2 regions of the Spirillospora sp. NPDC047279 genome follow, and region 1 is predicted to be linked to the other one. Evidence: riboswitches for the same ligand, from Rfam matches in the RefSeq annotation. Region 1 holds a riboswitch; the other holds the start of a gene.
The links. A riboswitch is a leader RNA that binds a small molecule or an ion and turns the genes downstream of it on or off. The one in region 1 is predicted to bind S-adenosylmethionine.

Region 1 (5,893 bases):
ATGGAGAGCGTGCCTTCGTCGGACATGGAGAACGAGACCGGGCCACGGTTGGACGCCACCAGCACTTGGCTCATACCGAAAGGGTCTCAGTTGGTGTACGGCGAGATCAAAGTGACCCAGGTGAAACGGTCGGAGGTGTTCGTCACCTCCGCACGGGTAGACGGAGCGGATGGGGCGGCCGGAGGAGACCAAGAAAACGGTGCTCGTCGCGGGTGCGGCGAACCTGATCCTGGCGATCACCAAGCTGATCGCCGGTGCGTTCGCGGGATCGTCCGCGATGCTGGCGGAGGGGGCCCACTCGGTGGGAGACACCCTCAACCAGGGGTTCCTGCTCGCGTCGTTGCAGCGCAGCAAACGCCCGCCGGACCGGCGGCACCCGTTCGGCTACGGCAACGAGCGCTACTTCTGGTCGCTGCTCGCCGCGTTCGGCATCTTCGTCGCCGGCGCCGGATACTCGATCTTCGAGGGCATCCTGACGATCAGTGGCCACGAGAAGGGCGGCGAGCAGGTCTGGCTCGCGTTCGCCGTGCTCGGGCTGGCGTTCGTGCTCGAGGGAGCCTCCTGGATCCGGGCGTACTCGCAGGCCCGCGCGGAGGTGCGCGAGAACGGCCGGGACCTGATGGAGCACGTCCGCAAGACGCCGGACGTGACGTTCAAGGCGGCGCTCTTCGAGGACAGCGCCGCCGTGATCGGTCTGATCATCGCCGCCACCGGCCTGACGCTGCGGGAGGTCACCGGATCGTCGTTCTGGGACGGCCTGGCGTCGATCCTGATCGGCCTGCTGCTGGTCGTGGTCGCGTTCGCGCTCGGCCGCGACAGCCGTTCGCTGCTCATCGGCCAGGCCGCCGACCCCGCCGACCAGCGCGTGATCAGCGAGGTGATCACGTCGGCGCCCGGGGTGACCGGGATCGACGAGCTGCTCACCATGCACTTCGGCCCGGACGACCTGCTGGTCGCGGCCAAGGTGCACTTCTCCGACGACATCAGCGCGGACCAGGCCGAGGACACCGCCGAAGAGATCGATCGCCTGCTGCGCGAACGCCTGGAGATCGTCCGCCATGTCTTCCTGGACCCGACCCAGGAACGCCAGACCGGGCCGCCCCCGCGGGGCCGAGGCCGACGGCGCCGCCACCAGGCCGACCAGGAAGGATGGTCGGGTGTGGCCGGCAGGTCAGGGTGATCTCGGGGGCGGGTGGGTAATGTCTCATCCGGTGAGATCCGGCTGTCTGGCATCCGGTCAGATCATGTAAAGTCACGCATGTAGCCCGAAACTACAACCGGGCTCACTTGCACATACATAACTGAATAACGCTCATCTAGAGGGGTGCAGGGAGCACAGCGGCCATCGGGCCGGTCTTCCAGCTCAACCCCCGACACAACTGAATAACGCTCATCCAGAGGGGTGCAGGGAGCACAGCGGCCATCGGGCCGGTCTTCCAGCTCAACCCCCGACACAACTGAATAACGCTCATCCAGAGGGGTGGAGGGACCGGCCCTGCGAAGCCCCGGCAACCACCTGGTCAGTGCGCGCTCGCGATCCTGCGAGGCCGGCCAGGAGATGGTGCCAACTCCGGCCTGTGACCAAGGCGGCACAGGGAAGATGGGGAGAAAGGCCTCGCTCTCATGGCACTCACGCCTGCCACCACCGACCTCGGACCCGCTACCGGACTCGTCTGCCGCGAATGCGGCGACACCCGCGATCTGGGTCCCTACTACGCCTGCGAAGAGTGTTTCGGCCCGCTCGAGATCAAGTACGAGTTCGGCGACGTCACTCGTGCCTCGATCGAGGCGGGCCCCCGCAACATCTGGCGTTACCGCGGTCTGCTGCCCGTTCCCGGGAACGTCGCCGACACGCCCAACATCGAGCCGGGCCTGACCCGCCTCGTGCGCGCCGACCAGCTGGCCGAGTCGCTCGGCCTCCAGCGGCTGTGGGTGAAGGACGACAGCGGCAACCCGACCCACTCCTTCAAGGACCGCGTCGTCGCGGTGGCCTTGGCCGCCGCCCGCGAGCTCGGCTTCAAGGTGCTGGCCTGCCCGTCCACCGGCAACCTGGCGAACGCGGTGGCCGCGGCCGCCGCCCGCGCCGGCATCCGCAGCGCCGTCTTCGTGCCGTCCAACCTGGAGTCCCAGAAGATCATCACGACCGCGGTGTACGGCGGCACGTTCGTGACGGTCGACGGCAACTACGACGACGTCAACCGGCTCGCCTCGGAGATCGCCGGCGAGCAGGACGACTGGGCGTTCGTCAACGTCAACGTGCGGCCCTACTACGCCGAGGGCTCCAAGACCCTGGGCTACGAGATCGCCGAGCAGCTCGGCTGGCGGCTGCCCGACCAGATCGTGATCCCGATCGCGTCCGGCTCCCAGCTCACCAAGATCGACAAGGCGTTCCAGGAGCTCATCAAGCTCGGGCTCGTCGAGGACAAGCCCTACCGCGTGTTCGGCGCGCAGGCCGCGGGCTGCGACCCGGTGTCCGCCGCGTTCAAGGCCGGGCACGACGTGGTCCGCCCGGTCAAGCCGGACACCATCGCCAAGTCGCTGGCCATCGGCAACCCCGCCGACGGGCCGTACGTGCTCGACGTCGTCCGCCGCACCAACGGCTCGATCGAGGACGTCACCGACGAGCAGGTCATCGAGGGCATCCGGCTGCTGGCCGGCACCGAGGGCATCTTCGGCGAGACCGCGGGCGGCGTGACCGTCGGCGTGCTGAAGAAGCTCACCGAGTCCGGCGTGCTCGACCCGTCCGCCGAGACCGTGATCATCAACTCCGGCGACGGCCTCAAGACCCTGGACGCGATCGCGCCGGTGGTCGCCCCGACCGCCAACATCGCCCCGTCCCTCGACGCCTTCCGCGCCGCCGGCATCGCCTGACGACGTCCTCGTCCGACCCGTTCCAGAGGAGTAAGTGACATGAGCACGGTCTCTGTGCGCATCCCGACGATCCTGCGCACCTACACCGGCGGCGAGTCCGAGGTGAAGGCCGAGGGCGACACCCTGCGCGCGGTGGTCGCCGACCTGGACGCCGGCCACGCCGGCATCGCCGCCCGCATCCTCGACGACAACGGCAAGATCCGCCGCTTCGTCAACGTGTACGTGGGCGACGAGGACGTGCGCTTCGCCGAGGGCCTGGACACCCCGACCCCCGAGGGCTCCCAGATCTCCATCATCCCGGCGGTCGCCGGCGGCTGACCCGGACGGCCGGCGCGCGCGGGCGGCCCCCGGCGCGCCGTCCGGCGGTCACCGGCCCGTTCCGCGCTCGTCGCCTGCCTGTTCCCTGCTCGTTCCCGGCTCGCCATCCGCGAAGGACGGCGGGCCGGATCGTGTCCCGTCCCGTCGCCATCACCTCCCGATCGTGTGCTTTTGTCCTGATAGATCGGGTAAAGGGCGAGCATGGGGATAGCGGAGGACGTCGCGGGTACCGTGCTGGCCCACCCCGACGTGAGCGAGGTGGAGCTGATCGGCTCCCGGGCGCGGGGCACCGCGACCGAGGTGTCGGACTGGGACTTCCACGTGGCCGCGGAGGACTTCGGCCAGGTGGCCGCCGACCTGCCGCGGCTGATGTCCCCGTACGAGCCGCTCGCCGCGCAGTGGGACCGGCTCGGCGACCACGAGAGCTACCTGCTCATCTTCGCCGGCCCGGCCAAGATCGACCTGATCTTCCCGGACGTGCCGCGCAGCTGGAACCCGCCCTGGCGGATCGGCCCCGACACGCTCGCCGCGGTGGACGCGCATTTCTGGGACTGGTCGCTCTGGCTGGTGAGCAAGCGCCGTCACGGAATGGCCGACCGGGTCCGCGGCGAACTGCTCAAGATGAGCCGTCACCTGCTCGAACCCCTCGGCATCACCGCCATGCCGGGGTCGCTGGAAGAGGCCGCCGACCGTTACAAGCGTGCCCGCGACAGGCTGGAGACCCGGTACGGAATGCGCGTCTCACGGCGCCTCGAAGAGGAGGTCCTGCCCCTCGTCCGGGCTTCTGATGATGACCATTACCGGCCGTCGAGACTTCGGTCGTAAGGGCTGTCACGGACATCTGCCCGCCTATATGGTCAACCCCGATCATGCCGGGTTGACCCCGTCGCGGCCCTCTCCGGGCCGCGGAGACACGGCCTCTGGTCGCCGGGCCTCGCGTAGAAGGGGCGGGGTCCGCGGGCGTCATACCGTGGCCGGGGGTCACGGACGAGCGGCAGGTTTTCCGAATGGCTCAGGGCACAGTCAAGTGGTTCAACGCCGACAAGGGGTACGGCTTCATCGCGGTCGACGGCGGCCGCGACGTGTTCGTGCACTACTCGGCCATCCAGATGGACGGATTCCGCAGTCTCGAACAGGGCCAGCGGGTCGAGTTCGAGATCACGCAGAGCGACCGCGGGCCGCAGGCGGACGTCGTCCGCGCCGTCTGAGCGGAAGCCCTCCGGCAACCGGTGCCGCGGGCCCGGCGTCACAGTGACATGAACGTCGATCATTCGCGCCGCCCGGGCAGCCCGCTCCCGCGGTCACGGACGGCGTGGAGTACGGCGCCTACCCGGGCGGCGACATCTCGACCACCAACAGCGTCTGCGGCTCCGGCTGACCGTCACCCTCCCGGGATACCACCGTCCATCCGGCCCGGGCGCTCGTGCGGATGGGGAGCGCGAACGTTCTGGAGCCTCGGCCGGTCACTCGCTCCGTAGTCGGCGTAGTTCCGCCGGGCCTCGGTGAGGCTGAGCCTGCGGTTGGGCCCGCCGCGCACCTCATCGGCGTCATGGTCGTCCTGCCCGTCGTCCTCCCAGAAGCACACGGGGCAGATCTCGTTGTAACCCCGCTCTTCAAGCGTCAGGTGAGCACAGCACGGGCACGCGTACGGCTCGCCTCTCGGCGCCCGCCGCACGTTGATGAACATCCGAGAAATCCTCGCCCCCGAGCCCGCCGCCCACAACCCACCTGCCTGATCGAGCCTCCACCCCAGGCCCGACGGCCAGGCCGGGCTTCCCAGATCAGAGGCCCCGCCAGAAGCTTTCCGCCGGCGGCGCAGGGCAGTCGAGGCTGACCTGGGCGGGAATGTTCGTCGCTTGCACTCGACAGGGTAGAGTGCTAAACAAACGGTTGGCACTCACCTGTGGAGAGTGACAATCCCACAGTCTGGGTCGGGGCGATGAGGCCCTGTTCCCGGCGGCGGAATGGAAGCCGTCCGGGATGGGGCCGTCCGTCGCGGGCGTCGGCTCGATCCGTCATAGCCACCTTGTTCCGGGAGGACTGGAGCCTATGGCTGCAAAGATGATCGCGTTCGACGAAGAGGCCCGCCGCGGCCTCGAGCGCGGCATGAACCAGCTCGCTGATGCAGTAAAGGTCACCCTTGGTCCCAAGGGTCGCAACGTCGTGCTGGAGAAGAAGTGGGGCGCTCCCACGATCACCAACGACGGTGTGTCGATCGCCAAGGAGATCGAGCTCGAGGACCCGTGGGAGAAGATCGGGGCCGAGCTGGTCAAGGAAGTCGCCAAGAAGACCGACGACGTCGCCGGTGACGGCACGACGACGGCCACCGTCCTGGCGCAGGCGCTGGTCCGCGAGGGCCTGCGCAACGTCGCCGCGGGCGCCAACCCGATGTCCCTCAAGCGGGGCATCGAGGCGGCCGTGGAGCGCGTGAGCGAGGAGCTGTCCAAGCTTGCCAAGGATGTGGAGACCAAGGAGCAGATCGCTTCCACGGCCTCCATCTCCGCCGGCGACGCGCAGATCGGCGAGATGATCGCCGAGGCGATGGACAAGGTCGGCAAGGAAGGCGTCATCACCGTCGAGGAGAGCAACACCTTCGGGCTCGAACTCGAGCTCACCGAGGGCATGCGCTTCGACAAGGGCTACATCTCGCCGTACTTCGTCACCGACCCCGAGCGGATGGAAGCGGTCCTCGAGGACCCGTACA
Region 2 (5,893 bases), on a different contig from region 1:
CGCTGGGGGCGGCGTGGGCGCCCTCGGCGGGGGTGGGGGGAGCGGCGTGCGCGCCGCCGCCGGGTGGCGCGGGGGCGTCGCCGTGGGACGTGCCCGGGCCCGCGGCGGGGTTGCCCGCCGAGTTGGCGGACGCCGGGTCGGGGGCGCCCATGGCGGGGCGGCCGGCCATGGGGGGCTTGGTGTCGCCCTCGCCGAGCTGCTTGATGAACCACGCGGGCAGCCGTCCCTCGATGGGGATCGGCGCGGCGTGGCCGGCGGCGCCGTGGGCGGGCGCGTCGATGGCCAGCCACCAGCGGGGGTCGGGCCAGGCGTCCGCCAGGTCGGCGAACTTGAGCTTCAGGAAGTGCTGGTACGCCGGTCCGAGGCAGACGCGCATCGACGCGGGCGAGGTGTAGACGAGCACGTGGGTGCGCCCGTCCTCGTCCTGGGTCGGCCACGTCGGCTGGGCCTCGTTGGCGAGAACGTCGTCGATCAGGTCCGGTGGTACGGGGATCACCAGCTCGCTCTCCGCGAGCAGCCGGAAGTACGTCTCCTGGTCCCCGGTACGCACCGCCTCATGCAGCCGGCGCTCGAGATCCGACGTGGGTCGCCACGCGTCGGCCACGGTTGCCACCCCCTGTGTCTTGCTGCGCTTACCCATCCCGCCGCCCCTGTACCCGCGACCTGCGAACCTGCCCCGCGGGCCCCGGCGGGCAACTTACGGACCTGCCTACGCTACATGGGCGAACAGGACCAAAGCGCCCGATCGGCGGTCTGTGGACGAGACCCGGCGCCGACCGGCCCATCCTTCTGCGAGGGCCGGCCGGACGGCAGCGCGGACACGCCGGAGCGTCAGCCGCGCGGCTCTCCCGCGACGCGTGCGAGGGCCTCCAGCAGCCGGTCGACGTGCTCGTCGGTGGTGCCGACGCCGAAGCTCGCGCGCACCGCCGAGGACTGTCCACCCCCGCACCCGCCCTCACCCTTGGCACCCTCGTCCTCCTGGCCGGTCGCCGGGGCGCCCAGCAGGTGGTGGACGAACGGATGAGCGCAGAATTTTCCGTCCCGGACGCCGATCCCGTAGTCACCCGACAGCGTAAGCGCCACATCGCGCGCGTTCCAGCCGTCCACGACGAAGGACACTATTCCGACCCGGGGGTTAGGGCCTTCCCACAGAGTGAGTTCGCGCACACCGGGGATCGCGGCGAGCCCGCGCCGCAGCCGGGCCAGCAGCCGTTCCTCCTGGGCGGCGAGGCTCTCCCAGCCGGCACCCGCCAGGGCCTCGCAGGCGGCGGCGAGCGCGATCACGCCGAGGACGTTGGGGGTTCCGGCCTCGTGGCGCTGCGCCGCGTCCGCGGACCACCGCGCGGTGTCGCCGCGGTCGGACACCGCGGCGCTGGCGCCGCCGCCCTTGAGGTACGGCCCGGCGGCGCGCAGCCAGTCGGCGCGGCCGGCGAGCACGCCGGCGCCGAACGGCGCGTACAGCTTGTGGCCGGAGAAGGCCACGTAGTCCAGGTCGAGCGCGGTCATGTCGATCGGCCGGTGCGGGACGAGCTGTGCGGCGTCGACGGCGATGCGGGCGCCGTGGCGGTGCGCGACGTCCGCCAGGTCGGCGATCGGCCACACCTCGCCGGTCACGTTCGAGGCGGCCGTCACGACCAGCAGCCGCGGGCCCCCAGGGGCCTCGGCGAGCGCCCGGTCGGCGGCCGAGACCGCCTCGGCCGGGCTCGCGGGCGCGGGCAGCCGCACCGCGCGCTTCCACGGGAGCAGGGTGGCGTGGTGCTCGGTCTCGAAGACCACGACGGTGGTGCCCGCCGGGACGGCGTGGGCGAGGAGGTTCATCGCGTCGGTGGTGTTGCGGGTGAAGACGACCGCGTCGCGCGACCAGGCGCCCAGGAACGACCGCACGGTCTCGCGCGCCCTCTCGTACGCCTCGGTGGTCACCTGGGACGCGTATCCGGCGCCGCGGTGGACGCTGCTGTAGTACGGCAGTGCGCGGGTGATGGCCTCCTGCACCGCCTCCAGACAGGGCGCGCTCGCCGCGTAGTCGAGGTTGGCGTAGCCGACGCTGCGGCCGTCGTTCAGCGGGACCTGCGCGTCCGCTCCGACGACGCTGAGCGGCGCCGGCCGTGCGGGGGCCGCCGCCACCGCGGCGGGGCGCCGCGTACGGCTGGACGGAACGGGCGCGGCGGAGCCGGAGTCAGAGGTGGAGGTGGAGGTGGAGGGGACGAGCGTGGCGGCGTGCATGCGGAAGACCTTTCGGGATCCATGGACCCTCAAGGCATCGGCCGGGGCCCGCGCTTGCCGCACGCGGTGTCGCGCACGGCCCGGTCTTCACCCGGGGCACCCCATCGCGGACGAAGGGTTGCCGGCCAGCAAGCCGGGGCTTGACGCTGGCACTCATGACCTAGTGCGGAAGTATATGCGGATACTTGCGGGGATCAAGCGGGAGGGTGCGATGCGAAACGGGGCACGGGCGGCGCGGGCCGCCGCCGGGAGCGGGGCGCTGCTCCTCGGCCTGGGCGCGTGCGGGCTGCTGGGCGGGAACGGCAACACCGGCCAGATCTGCGGCGACACCAAGCAGGCCTACCAGCAGTACATCGCCCAGGTGAGAGTGGCGTCGGCGGACGATTCGGCGCAATGGAAACAGGCCACCGAACAACTCGCCGGGCGAATCGACGCGCTCGCCAAGAAGGCCGAGAAGAAAGAACTCAAGCAGGCGCTCGACGACGAGGTGAAGCGCTTGCGCACGGCCGCGGCCAGTGTCGGAACGGGCGACGCCGCACAACTCAACTCCGCCATGTCCGGCACGCCGGACCGGATCGGCAAGGCCTGTTCCTGAAACTCCCGCGGCGTTATTGACGACCCGTACGAAAAGGGAGCCCGGCCGGTGGGCCGAGCTCCCTTTCTCGTCGCGATCAGCGTTTCCGGCGTCCGGCGGAACGGCTATCCGTCGGCGTTGGGCCGCAGCAGATTCCCGCCTCCGCCACCGCCGCCTCCGCCGCCCGGATCGTCCGGGTCGCCGGGGTCGTCGGGGTCGCCCGGCTCCGTCGGCTCGGTGGGCGGGTCGCCGGGACCTCCCGTCGGCGGATCCGGGTCCTGCGTGCCCGGGTCCGTCGGCTGCGTCGGCCGCGTCGGGGTGTTGTTGGACGGCGGGGCCGACGGGATGTCCGACGAACGGTTGCCGGGCGTGCCGTCGTAGCCGCCGGTGAACTCCGACGGCTTGCCGAACTCCTTGATGTCGAAGTTCTTGATGTTGACGGCGTCGGACATGTACGAGTTCCAGATCTGCGCCGGCAGCTGGCCGCCGTACACCCCGTACCCCGGGATCGACAGCGGCTTGCCGTCGCTGCGGAACATCGCCACCGACGTCGCCATCTGCGGGATGAAGCCGTTGAACCAGATCGCCCGGCCCTCGTCGGTCGTGCCGGTCTTGCCCGCCACGTCGCGGCCGTCGGACAGCTGCGCGCCCGTGCCCGTGCCGTTCTGGACGACCTTGCTCATCGCGTACGTGGCGTCCCGCGCGACCTGAGGGGTGAACGCGCGCTTGCCCTTCTCGGTGAAGTCCTTCTCGTCGCCCTTGACGTCACTGACCGACTTGACCGTGTAGGGCGCGCGGTAGACGCCCTCGGACGCGAACGTGGAGTAGACCCCGGCCTGCTGCACCGGGTGCACCGAGATGACGCCCAGCGGGAACGTGGCGGCCGAACGTTGCGCCGACGTCATCTGGGACGCCGGGATGCCCATCTTCTCCGCCATCTCGGCGATCTTGTCGTTGCCGATGTCGCGGCCGAGGTTGACGTACGCGGTGTTGACCGAGTTCTGCGTCATCGTCACCAGGTTGATGGTGCCGAACTGGCTGTTGCTGTCGTTCCGTACGGGGTGACCGCTGAAGTACTGCGGCGAGCTGCCGTCGTAGGAGTCCGACAACGACTTGCCGTTGTCGAGGGCGGCGGCCAGCGCGATCGGCTTGAAGCCCGACCCGGCCTGCGCCAGGTCCCAGAACGCGCTGCTGCCCGCCTCGTCGAGGTAGTCACGGCCGCCGTAGAACGCCACCACCTGGCCGGTCTTCGGGTCGACCGACACCAGCCCGGTGCGGATCTTCTTGCTCATGCCGCTGGGGGCGTTGGACTTCACCGCCTCCTTGGCGGCGTTCATCAGGTTCTTGTCGAACGTGGTGACGACCTTCAGCCCACCGCGGTTGATCTCGTCCTCGGTGTAGCCGCGGCGCTCCAGGAGCTCCTTCTTGGCCACGTTGACCATGTAGCCGTTCTGGCCCTTGAGGACGTCGGTGATCTTCTGCTTGTCCGGGACGGGGAACGTCATCTGCGCCGCCTCGGCGGACGTGATCGCGTTGTCGCGGACCATGTTGCCGAGCACGGCCTGCCAGCGCGCCTCGGCGGCCGGGCGGCGCGTCGACGTCGGGTTGCCGAACGGCGTCGGCTGCTGGATCGCCGCGGCGAGGTAGGCGCCCTCCGCCGCGTTCAGCTTGCTGACGTCCTTGCCGTAGTAGGCCTTGGCCGCGGCCTGGATGCCGTACGCGTCACGGCCGAAGTAGATCGTGTTGAGGTACTGCTCGAGGATCCAGTCCTTGTCCTTCTCCCGCCCGACCTTCAGGGAGACCATGATCTCCTTGAGCTTGCGGAAGACGGAGCGTTCGGTGCCGATCCCGCCGTAGTAGTTGCGGACCATCTGCTGGGTGATGGTGGAGCCGCCCTGGAGCTGCTCGCCGCTCACCGTGGACCAGAACGCCCGCACCGTGCCCTTCACCGAGACGCCGGGGTCCTCGTAGAAGCTGCGGTTCTCGGCCGCGATCACCGCGGCCCGCACGTTCTCGGGCACCTTGCCGAGCTCGACGGCGTCCCGGTTGGTGCCGGTCTTGGCGATCAGGCTCTTGCCGTCGGCGTAGTAGAAGCTCGGCCCCTGCGCCACCGCGGACTCCTGCGGCGACGGGACCGGCGTGAACAGGTAGGCGATCGCGAACGCGGCGATGCCGAAGCCGATCAGCCCGAGCACCGTGAACGCGGCCCGCCGCGCGTACCGGGCGGGCCGGCTGCGCTGCTTCTTCCCCGAGCCGCCGCCCTTGCCCGCGCCGCCCGCGCCTTCCGCGCCGCCGTCCTTGCCCGCGCCGCCCGCCTTGGCGGCTGGCTCGGCCTTGCTCGCGACCTCGGCCTTGCCGGTACCGCCGACCGGAGTCGTGGCCGCGGCGGCCATGCCCAGAGCCCCGGCCTCACCGGCGGTCTCGGTCTTGCTCGGGGCCTCGGCCTCACCGGCGGCCTCAGCTGTGCCGGGAGTCTCAGTCTCGCCGGGAGTCTCGGCCTGGCTCGCGGGCTCGGCCTTGTCCGGCGGCCCTGCCTCACCGGCTGCCTCAGCCTTGCCGGGTGCCTCGGCCTTGCCGGGAGCCTCGGCCTTGGCGGCGGGCGCGGCAGGCTCGGCCTTGCTCGCGGCGTCGGCCGTGTCGGTGTCGCCGTTGGCCTCGGCCTTGGCCGGAACCTCGGCGCCGCCGTCGGCGTCGGGCTCGTTCGCGGCCACGTCCGTGGCGTCGTCCGTGGCGTCGTCCGTGGACCGGGCCTCGTCGGTGGCTCCGGTCGCGGCGGCGGTCCCGGCGACCTCGTCCGCGGACGCGTCGCTCCTGCCGTTGCTCTCGCCGTTGGTCGCGGGCGTGGACGCCGACGCGGATTCGCTCTCGGACACGGCCACGGTCGCCGACGGTTCGGCGTCCTTGTCGGGATTCACGTCGTCGGGCCCGGTGGGCTTGCCGCCCTCCGGGCTCTTTCCCTTACTGCTCACTAGCCCCCCGTGATTCTTTCGTTACCGACGATACCCGAGGGGATTCGTGGTTTCGGCCGATCACTGCACTCTCCCAGGACTTCCCATTAGAGGACGATCAGAGCCGCCGTACGGTTGTCGTGGCTGA

Region 2: another riboswitch for S-adenosylmethionine. It lies ahead of ABZ810_RS27345 (aminotransferase class V-fold PLP-dependent enzyme); the one in region 1 lies ahead of thrC (threonine synthase).

Annotation. Positions count from the first base shown of each region.
Region 1 covers NZ_JBEYUA010000035.1:9,776-15,668, reverse strand. Annotated here, with positions in the region: gene ABZ810_RS46705 (trehalose-6-phosphate synthase) at 1-74, opposite strand, end outside; gene ABZ810_RS46700 (cation diffusion facilitator family transporter) at 170-1,180, shown strand; SAM riboswitch class I at 1,466-1,607, shown strand; gene thrC (threonine synthase) at 1,624-2,871, shown strand; gene ABZ810_RS46690 (MoaD/ThiS family protein) at 2,911-3,189, shown strand; gene ABZ810_RS46685 (hypothetical protein) at 3,391-4,014, shown strand; gene ABZ810_RS46680 (cold-shock protein) at 4,197-4,397, shown strand; gene ABZ810_RS46675 (CPCC family cysteine-rich protein) at 4,571-4,876, opposite strand; gene groL (chaperonin GroEL) at 5,239-5,893, shown strand, end outside.
Region 2 covers NZ_JBEYUA010000011.1:55,939-61,831, forward strand. Annotated here, with positions in the region: partial or broken gene ABZ810_RS27340 (SseB family protein) at 1-640, opposite strand, end outside; gene ABZ810_RS27345 (aminotransferase class V-fold PLP-dependent enzyme) at 832-2,223, opposite strand; SAM riboswitch class IV at 2,269-2,384, opposite strand; gene ABZ810_RS27350 (hypothetical protein) at 2,435-2,818, shown strand; gene ABZ810_RS27355 (transglycosylase domain-containing protein) at 2,923-5,766, opposite strand.